DNA from 2 places in the Methylophaga sp. F7 genome. Region 1 is predicted to be linked to the other one. Evidence: riboswitches for the same ligand, from Rfam matches in the RefSeq annotation. Region 1 holds a riboswitch; the other holds the start of a gene.
The links. Region 1 has a riboswitch for cyclic di-GMP ahead of AC08OG_RS05375 (VPLPA-CTERM sorting domain-containing protein). Riboswitches for the same ligand answer to the same signal wherever they lie in the genome.
Positions count from the first base shown of each region.

Region 1 (4,221 bases):
TCATTATAAATAATATGATCGGTATTCATCCGAAAGCATTGATGGCCGCCGATAAAATGGATGCGGAAGTACAACAGGTTATCCGCGAAAAAACTACTGCTTATGGCGACCCGGTTGAGTTTTATATCAGCCGTATTACGGAAGGTGTTTCGACTATTGCTGCGGCATTTTATCCATCCAAAGTGATTGTGCGTATGTCCGATTTTAAATCGAATGAATATGGCAACCTCGTTGGTGGCGCTGAATTTGAACCACACGAAGAAAATCCCATGATTGGTTTCCGTGGTGCAGCACGCTACAGCTCTCCGGAATTCGAGGCCTGCTTTGAATTGGAATGTGAAGCGATCAAGCGTGTCCGTGATGTTATGGGTTTAACCAATGTTGAAGTCATGATTCCTTTTGTACGGACGTTGAGTGAAGCTGAAGCCGTCATCAAAATTTTGAAAAAGAATGGTCTGGAACGCGGTAAAAATGGCCTGCGTTTGATCATGATGTGTGAATTACCTTCCAATGCAGTACTGGCAGATCAGTTTCTGGAATTCTTTGATGGCTTTTCAATCGGGTCTAACGATATGACTCAGCTGACATTGGGGCTCGACCGGGATTCTGCACAAATTGCCGCAGCATTTGATGAACGTGATCCAGCGGTATTGGCGATGCTGGAGATGGCGATTAATGCCTGTCATAAAGCAGATAAATACGTCGGTATCTGTGGGCAAGGTCCGTCGGATCATCCTGATTTGGCAGCATGGCTGCTTGAACGTGGAATCAGCAGTATTTCACTAAATCCGGATACGGTGGTCAGTACCTGGCAGGCATTAGCTAAACAGTAAAATCGATTAAATTTACACCAAACAAAATGAGCCCTCCGGGGCTCATTTTATTTCTGTTGATAATTTATTTGGTAGTATCTTTAATTCAATCAAGTACTAGATTCACCGTCGCCTGGTTATGAACCACGCCGTTGATAAGTATTTCAATAGTGTGTTGGCCACCATAGTATTGCCGGGTAGTCAGTTTTAAAAATCCGTGTGACTTCTTTAGATAGATACTTTCCTTGGCCGGTAAAGCGATGTTTTTCCATTTATAAACTTTCGCGGTGGTCTTGCCGTTGTTTTTGACATGCCAGACACGATAATCCACCACCAATTGTTGAGCCTGACTGGTTTTAGAATGGATAGACAACAACATTTCCAATTTTTGACCCAATGTCACATCTTGCTCAGTTAAATCAAAGTCTATCTCAACGGCTGGGTGGTCACTATAACCCAGTAATGGGAATACAGCTGGCTCACCTGCCTTAATCAGACTGCGAAGCCCGTGACGGATAATCCAGCGACGTTGAGGTGTGGAATTTTTCAACCACTCACCACAGATATCGATTACTCGCTGTGGATGGTCTTTACTAATGTCATTTAAATTATTGGCAACCGATTTTTGGACATATTTACTTTTGTCATCTCTGAGCTGACTCAGTATTTCAAATACCGGTTGCGGGTCTTGTTTTAATGCCTTTAAATGCCCTCCCCAAGGTAATCTTGGCCGCATCCCTTCTGATGCCAGTCGCCGGACATGCTCATTCTCATCATCACACCATCGCAATAATTCTTTGAAGGTCAGCTCAAAATGTTGTTCTATGTAGGGTCTGATAGCAAATTCTGCAGTAAACAATGGTGTGAGATGCTTTAACACATCCAGTGCGATTGTCGGCTGCTGCAGCCCTTGCTTTCCAGCATAGTCAATTAATGGCCATGCCATAAAACTATGCCAACCTTTACCGGGCTCCTGATTGGGCCAGTGCGCGGCAACCTGCTTCAACCATTTGGCATTCACAGAGAAATCCTCAACCAGTAATACTGCCAAAACGTTACTAAGATGGTTGACGCGGGTTTTAAGTGGCATGGATTCCAACTGTGACATTGCCATAACCCTGAACTTATCGTCAGGAAAATCCGGTTGATAGCCTTTGATTAATCCTGCTAACACATCGATAGAATTGGCATTTATATGATCTTTTAATAAAGCTGGGGGCGATTCAGCTAACGGATCAGACTTTGCCATTTCAACTCACTCTTTTTTTCAGACATAAAAAAACCGTGGCTCGAAAGCCACGGTTTTTATTTTACGGTATTACGAGAGAGTTAAGCTTGTTGGTTTGCTTTTGTTCTTCTGCGAACAGCCATAAAGCCCATTAAACCTGAACCGAACAACCATACCGCTGCTGGTAAAGGAACCTCACTAATAGGCGGACAGTAGACGCCAGAAACTTCCAGTTTTGACCAAAAAACGTCTTCTGAATTATCGGTGAAAAGCGCTTTCAGTGATAAACCATCAATAATTTCATCAAAAAGACTAGAGCTTAATGAAAAAACATCGTAACCGCCATCTAGCCAGCCAATATGCTCAAGTCCAGTGCCATACCAATTATCTGTATAAGCGAAAATTTTATCCCACCCGAAAATAAAAAAGTTATCAGCATTAGATTTTACAGTTAAAGTTGCTGATTCAATTGTCAAATCAGCTACATCGATACTATCGAAACCCCAGTAAGCGTATTTTCCACTGTTATTAATATCGCCAGTCGTCAAGGTAGTTGAGAAAGGCTGGCTATTATCACAGAGATCACCATTATCACAGTAATGTGGTTTAGGATGATAAAAAGTGGCTGATGCAGTTGTAGAAAAACCTAACATCAAAAGTGTCGCGGCAAAGATTGGTGTTAATAATTTCATTTACATTTCCTTCCTGAAAATGCAACCCGGCTATCTTATTAAGGAAGACCCGTGGCTTTCCGTCTCTTGGCTCACACCAAGGTTGGCACTCAAATATTTAGTATTGCTCCGGTTCATTCCTGGAGCAATGTTGCCTATATTAAAGGAAAAATTTCCTAAAACTATTGTACCTTGGTACTAAATAGGGAACTTTTTTAACTTCAATTTCCGAGTACTTTGTGAACCATTTAAAACTACTAGAAATATTTTCCCATCATTTTTGAAATAATGCGATCGATTCAACATGACTGGTATGAGGAAACATATCCATGATGCCGGTTTGTACAAGCGTATATCCATATTGATTCACCAGTTCACCGGCATCACGGGCCAGAGTAGCGGGGTTACAGGAAACGTAAACAATGGTTTTGGCGCCCAGATCAGCAATCTGACCCAGCACTTCAAACGCGCCGCTTCTGGGAGGATCCAGTAATACTTTTGTGAAACCTTCCTGTGCCCAAGGATAATCTTTCAATTGTGTTATCGTTAAATCAGCCATTTCAAATACAGCGTTGTCCAGACCATTCATCCCGGCATTTCTCTGTGCATGTGCCACTAGAGATTTATCCCCTTCTACCCCAATCACACTACGGACACGTTTTGCCAAAGGCAGGGTAAAGTTACCCAAACCACAAAACAGATCCAGTACCCGATCGGTTTCCTGCAAATCAAGCATCTCAATCGCCTTGGCAATCATTTTATGGTTGATAGCGGCGTTGACCTGAGTAAAATCGCCCGGGGCAAATTCCAGTCTGAGACCTTCTTCAGGTGCATAATGCAATTGTGGTGCTTCAGGCCATAATGGACTGACGGTATCCGGCCCACCTGGTTGTTGATAGATCCACAAATCCTTTTGCTGACCATAGTTAATCAATTTTTGCTTATCCGTTTCACACAATGGATCCATATTCCGGAAAACCAGAGCTGTATTGGCATCATCCATCGCCACTTCTATTTGTGCGATTCGGTTATAGGCTTCAAGGCTGGCAATCATTTCCCCCAGCTCTTCCAGGCGTAATCCAACGCGTGGATCCAATACTTCACATTGCGTTAACTCAGCCAGATAAGGTGACCCTTTTTCTCTAAAGCCGACCAGCACTTTTTCTTTTTTGGTCACATAACGGACACCTAAACGAGCTTTACGTCGATAGCCCCACAGAGGGCCAGTTAACGGTGCTAACCAATTCTCTGGTGTCAGTTGTCCAAAGTGCGAAAGCTGTTCCTTTAAGGTGTCTTGTTTCAGGCTTAACTGAGCTTCTGGTGACATATGCATCAAACTGCACCCACCACACACACCAAAATGTTGGCATTTTGCTTCAACGCGATCCGTGGAGGCAGACTCAATCGAGATTACTTTGGCCTCATCATATTTTTTATGCAGCCGGGTATATTTAAACAACACATTTTCACCCGCCAACGCACCGTCGACAAAGACGGTTTTACCCTCAAT
Region 1 covers NZ_CM166511.1:1,043,315-1,047,535, reverse strand. The annotation lists gene ppsA (phosphoenolpyruvate synthase) at 1-833, shown strand, start outside; gene AC08OG_RS05380 (DNA alkylation repair protein) at 919-2,061, opposite strand; gene AC08OG_RS05375 (VPLPA-CTERM sorting domain-containing protein) at 2,142-2,732, opposite strand; cyclic di-GMP riboswitch class I at 2,750-2,829, opposite strand; gene rlmD (23S rRNA (uracil(1939)-C(5))-methyltransferase RlmD) at 2,986-4,221, opposite strand, start outside.

Region 2 (4,221 bases), on a different replicon from region 1:
TGCGCCAGTTCCAGCCCCGTCTCGGCTAGCTTTACACGCTCCTGGCTATTGAGCACTTTAATAAATTGTCGTGTTACCTGACCTAGCAAGTCCAACGCTTTTATTTTGCGATCAACACGGACAACATCACTTTGTTGTTCCACCAGTTCAACACGGGACAATCTTTTATCACCCAGTTCAACGACAGAGGAGAGAGTGACCGTGGTTTCCAGTGACTTGATACCGCTTAGTTCTCTAGTGCCAGCGAAATTTTCAATCTCAGCACCAACAACATATGCCGGTTTGAGATTGGCCGTTTTTTTCTGGGCTTCAAGTTGTTGCTGTCGAATTGGAAAAACCTGTAATGCCGGATGTTGCGCCAGTGTTTGTTGCATGGCCTCGTTTAAACTCAACGTTTTCGTTTGTTGAATGTTATCGGCAATAACCGGTGAGACAGAAAAGGCAACCAGCATCGAACAAAGCAATGCACGGATAGCAGGCGCACGCACATTTGTAGTGCGATCAAAGTGTATTTTCATGAAATTAGATCCTGTTTAACTGCAAACAACGGACTTACGTTAAGTCCGCAAAAACATCAGCAGTTCAAGATCTCGGAGGGCGGTACATACTGACTGTAAAGTCAGGTTTTGGCGATCTAGGGTGGAGGTTGAAATAATTGTATGGAATAGCAGCAACATTAATTCCATCAATATTAAAGATGGCGATAAAATGTGAACACTGACAATGCATACAAAAATCACAATCGCCAGTACTTTGTGCATCATGCGAAGACGCATTGTTCGCTTGTTGAATTGCATTGGAATCATCAAGAACAAGCTGATGTTCTTGTGATGTCTTGGAATCATATGTATGAATGTCAGCCGCAACTATGCCTGATTGCATCACAATCATAAAGATGAGCATGTTGATAATTAATTTTACTGACATTCGTTAATTTTATTAATGGATTCTGATGTCTTAGTTAACAACATAATAACTTAGTTCCCAAAAGATTAGCAAAATTAAAAGTTCTCTGCTGGGTCTGTGAGAGTCTGTCACTGTTTTTATGTAACAAACACAAAGTTTGTGATGATTTTGAATAGTGTATGAGATCTTATGCTCGGGGTCTCCGGATCTATAAACAAAACTAAGGCACTATAATTCGCTAATACTAAGGCGAGAGAAATGTATTGGCTGAAAGATCTTGAGCTATAGAAATTCAGAAAGTGTTATGTATTCATATTTTCAACTAAAGCAGCTAATTATGAATAGATAGCATGTTGCTAAGTCTACTTAATATGTGCTCGAACTCATTGCGTTCAACACGAAGCTTCTGTTTTCTGACTTGGTACCCACACTTTTGGCGTCAACAGCACCACGTGGTCGACCTCGGCAGTCCAAGTCACAGCTACAATAGAGTGTTCCTAATGATCCATTACGATTCTGGTCATGATAAACATGATCACGAAGCTCAGCTCTTGCTTGTTCAAATGATTCTGGATCTGCCAGTGCTTAGACCAAGATGAGTAACCCAGCGAATAGCGATAATATGATTTTATTCATTAATCTTTTCATCTTCATTTTATTGTTCATACAATCACTGTCACTAAACGACTGACACGCGGGTTACGAACTTTGACGATATCGTTTGCCGGCGCATTATCTCGAATTAACGCCCAGGTTTCTGTGGTCCGGTTTGGCTTTCCATTCCGAAGAGTTTGCTGGGGCTTTATTATCTTTCAGTTGGATGAGGTGAGTAATTTAGAAAGCCGACGCCAGGCACGGTCAATCGAGCTGATGACCATTCGCTCACAAAAGTGTTCGACATCAAGTAGAGAGGGGTGAACATCACCAATATGCGTTTTGATTTGTAGGTCTAAGCAATCATTTGGTGATGTCTTCAACCTTACCACTAAACTATGCAACCCAATCTGTTCGGCTGGCCACTCTGACAGATGCTTCAGCAATTCGTGTTTGATGAAAGCGGCCTTTGAGATATGGAGGTGAGACCAATTGAGGATGTCTTACCTTAACGTAACCACTTTCTAGCGATAAGCTTTTGTCTAATTGAAAAAATGATTATATGAAATAAAACTTATCACGATAGTTGCCCCGATTTCGCTTCTTTATTACAAAAAACAACAGGAATTTATACTAAAAATTAAGATGCGTTATATTGTACCAAAGTACAGTTTGATTAGACGTAAAAAGCATGTCATGGTGTCCTTAATTGAAGTAATTTTGAAATTCTACTTGAACCAGACGCCAAACTCGTTGTGAAATGAGGACGGAAAGCTTCGGGTCTTTAAAGTAAAGAAAGATAGCCGGGTTGCATTGCACCATTTTCTTTTTTCTTAATGTTAAGGACTTATGCTATGAAAAAACACTCTTTTTTATTACTGCACTAATGTTCAGCATTTCAGCTAATGCGGCATCAATTAACGTAACGCCAACAGTAACCTCTCCCTACACTATTACCAATAACGGTAGTAATAACGTATCGGTCGCTGCAACTTACAGTGCTTTTGTAGGCGCTTTTCTTCTCACCACTGGTGTGACTAGTGATGTTGACACATTGGTGAAATTTGACTTCTCGTTTAATAACTTACCTGCGACTCCTGGCAGAGTTACTTTTTCTCAACCTATCAGTGGAATGATTACTCCAGTGGAATCTTTCGCCATAACATCATCAAGCTTGACCTTCACGAGAATGTTATTTGCTGGACAAACAGCATTTTTTAATCCTATGCCGGGTGCGGCTGGTTCATTTGATTTGAGCATTGCAGCACTGCCCTCAGAATTGCCAGTACCAGCAGCATTGTTTTTATTCGCACCAGCCTTGCTTGGTTTTTTAGGTCTACGTCGTAAAATGGCAAAAAACTAAAACATTAAGCTTTATTTTTAATTGAATAAGTGTCATCCGGTTAATACCGGATGACTTTTTATTAACGAAAAACAATATCAAAAGTACCAGAGTTCAAAAACCAAAAGGGTCAGAATCAATTGCTTCATTCCTAACATTATGGAGTTTGCGTTATGGGATGTATCAAGATAGATATTTTTCCAGAGTTAGATTTTGAGTCGGAAATATTTGGAAGCAGTTTAATTGGCTATATAGCTTCTGGTGAGCAGAAACTCAATATCGAAATTGCTGTTAAAGACATTATTACCTATAAATGGGCTCTGAGAATAAAAGCTGTAAATGAAACAAAGATAAACATCATTGAAATCGCAGCAAATGGGATTCGATTACTGCTTTGACCGGTGAGACTCTTGTCTCCTGATCATAGTTAAGAAAATTTCAATATATTGGTTGAGATGACTAGGCATGTAAATGCCAATTTAATTACCATACAGCATTTATCGTTAGAAGAGGCGGCTAGCCTTACCTATACGCCAGAACGTTTCAGAAGTGTTCGTAGATAATCGTGTATTTAACACATGGCAGATCATTAATTTAGAAATCATCTGTTTGATGAGTAGATTGATTTAACGGTTTAAAAATATCCCTGTATTTAAGTATCTTAATGATGCTTTCTGCTAAAGCTTCATCTTTGGATAGCACAATCACCCTTATGAGATCATTTGAAAGTAATTGTTTGTTAATTGAATGCACTAATTGAAGTCTGTTGGGTTTACTCAAATAAATGAGTTACACTGGGCAACAACACGAAAGGGGCTAAAAAGGGCTTTTGCCTGCTTTTTTTGTCTATTATATTAGCCATACATCATTGGCTTTCCAAACCCACACGGAGATCGGCTCTTCCGTATGAGGTGTCGATCCCAAGGAAATCAATGTGGAAACCTATCCAGTGATCGCTTTAAGTACTTCTCATATTGAGCAGGCCGATATCAATGCATTACGCATTGCAGCGTTTCAGACCAATATGGTGATGGAGCGTGAATCCGGCTTCTTTATTAAGCTGTATATGAACGATTTGGCAGGAAACCTCCGAGGAGATTACAGTCCTTCACTCTGCAAAGTTATTGAGTTCGCATTTAACAATAATTTTGAAATGATTGAACTGGATTCAGATGCCGAGGCCATCCCAGAGTTAGACCAGCACGACTGGTAGAACATTACCCCTGGCAACAGGGGTATTCCAAAGCGTATTCACAGAGTACGTTTCGGAATAGATATCCAGTAGATAGCCAAAAACTATCTATTTGATAAGTCAGCCGGACTTATTTAAAACCGGCCTCAATGTCCAAGCAGTACGCTGTTTGGAATCTCAAAAACCC
Region 2 covers NZ_JBWPVL010000002.1:164,944-169,164, forward strand. The annotation lists gene AC08OG_RS16095 (TolC family protein) at 1-518, opposite strand, end outside; gene AC08OG_RS16100 (hypothetical protein) at 583-927, opposite strand; cyclic di-GMP riboswitch class I at 2,234-2,316, shown strand; gene AC08OG_RS16105 (hypothetical protein) at 2,309-2,863, shown strand; gene AC08OG_RS16110 (hypothetical protein) at 3,016-3,240, shown strand; gene AC08OG_RS16115 (DUF5983 family protein) at 3,777-4,055, shown strand.
Region 2: linked by a shared signal. The riboswitch ahead of AC08OG_RS16105 (hypothetical protein) and the one ahead of AC08OG_RS05375 (VPLPA-CTERM sorting domain-containing protein) in region 1 are both predicted to bind cyclic di-GMP.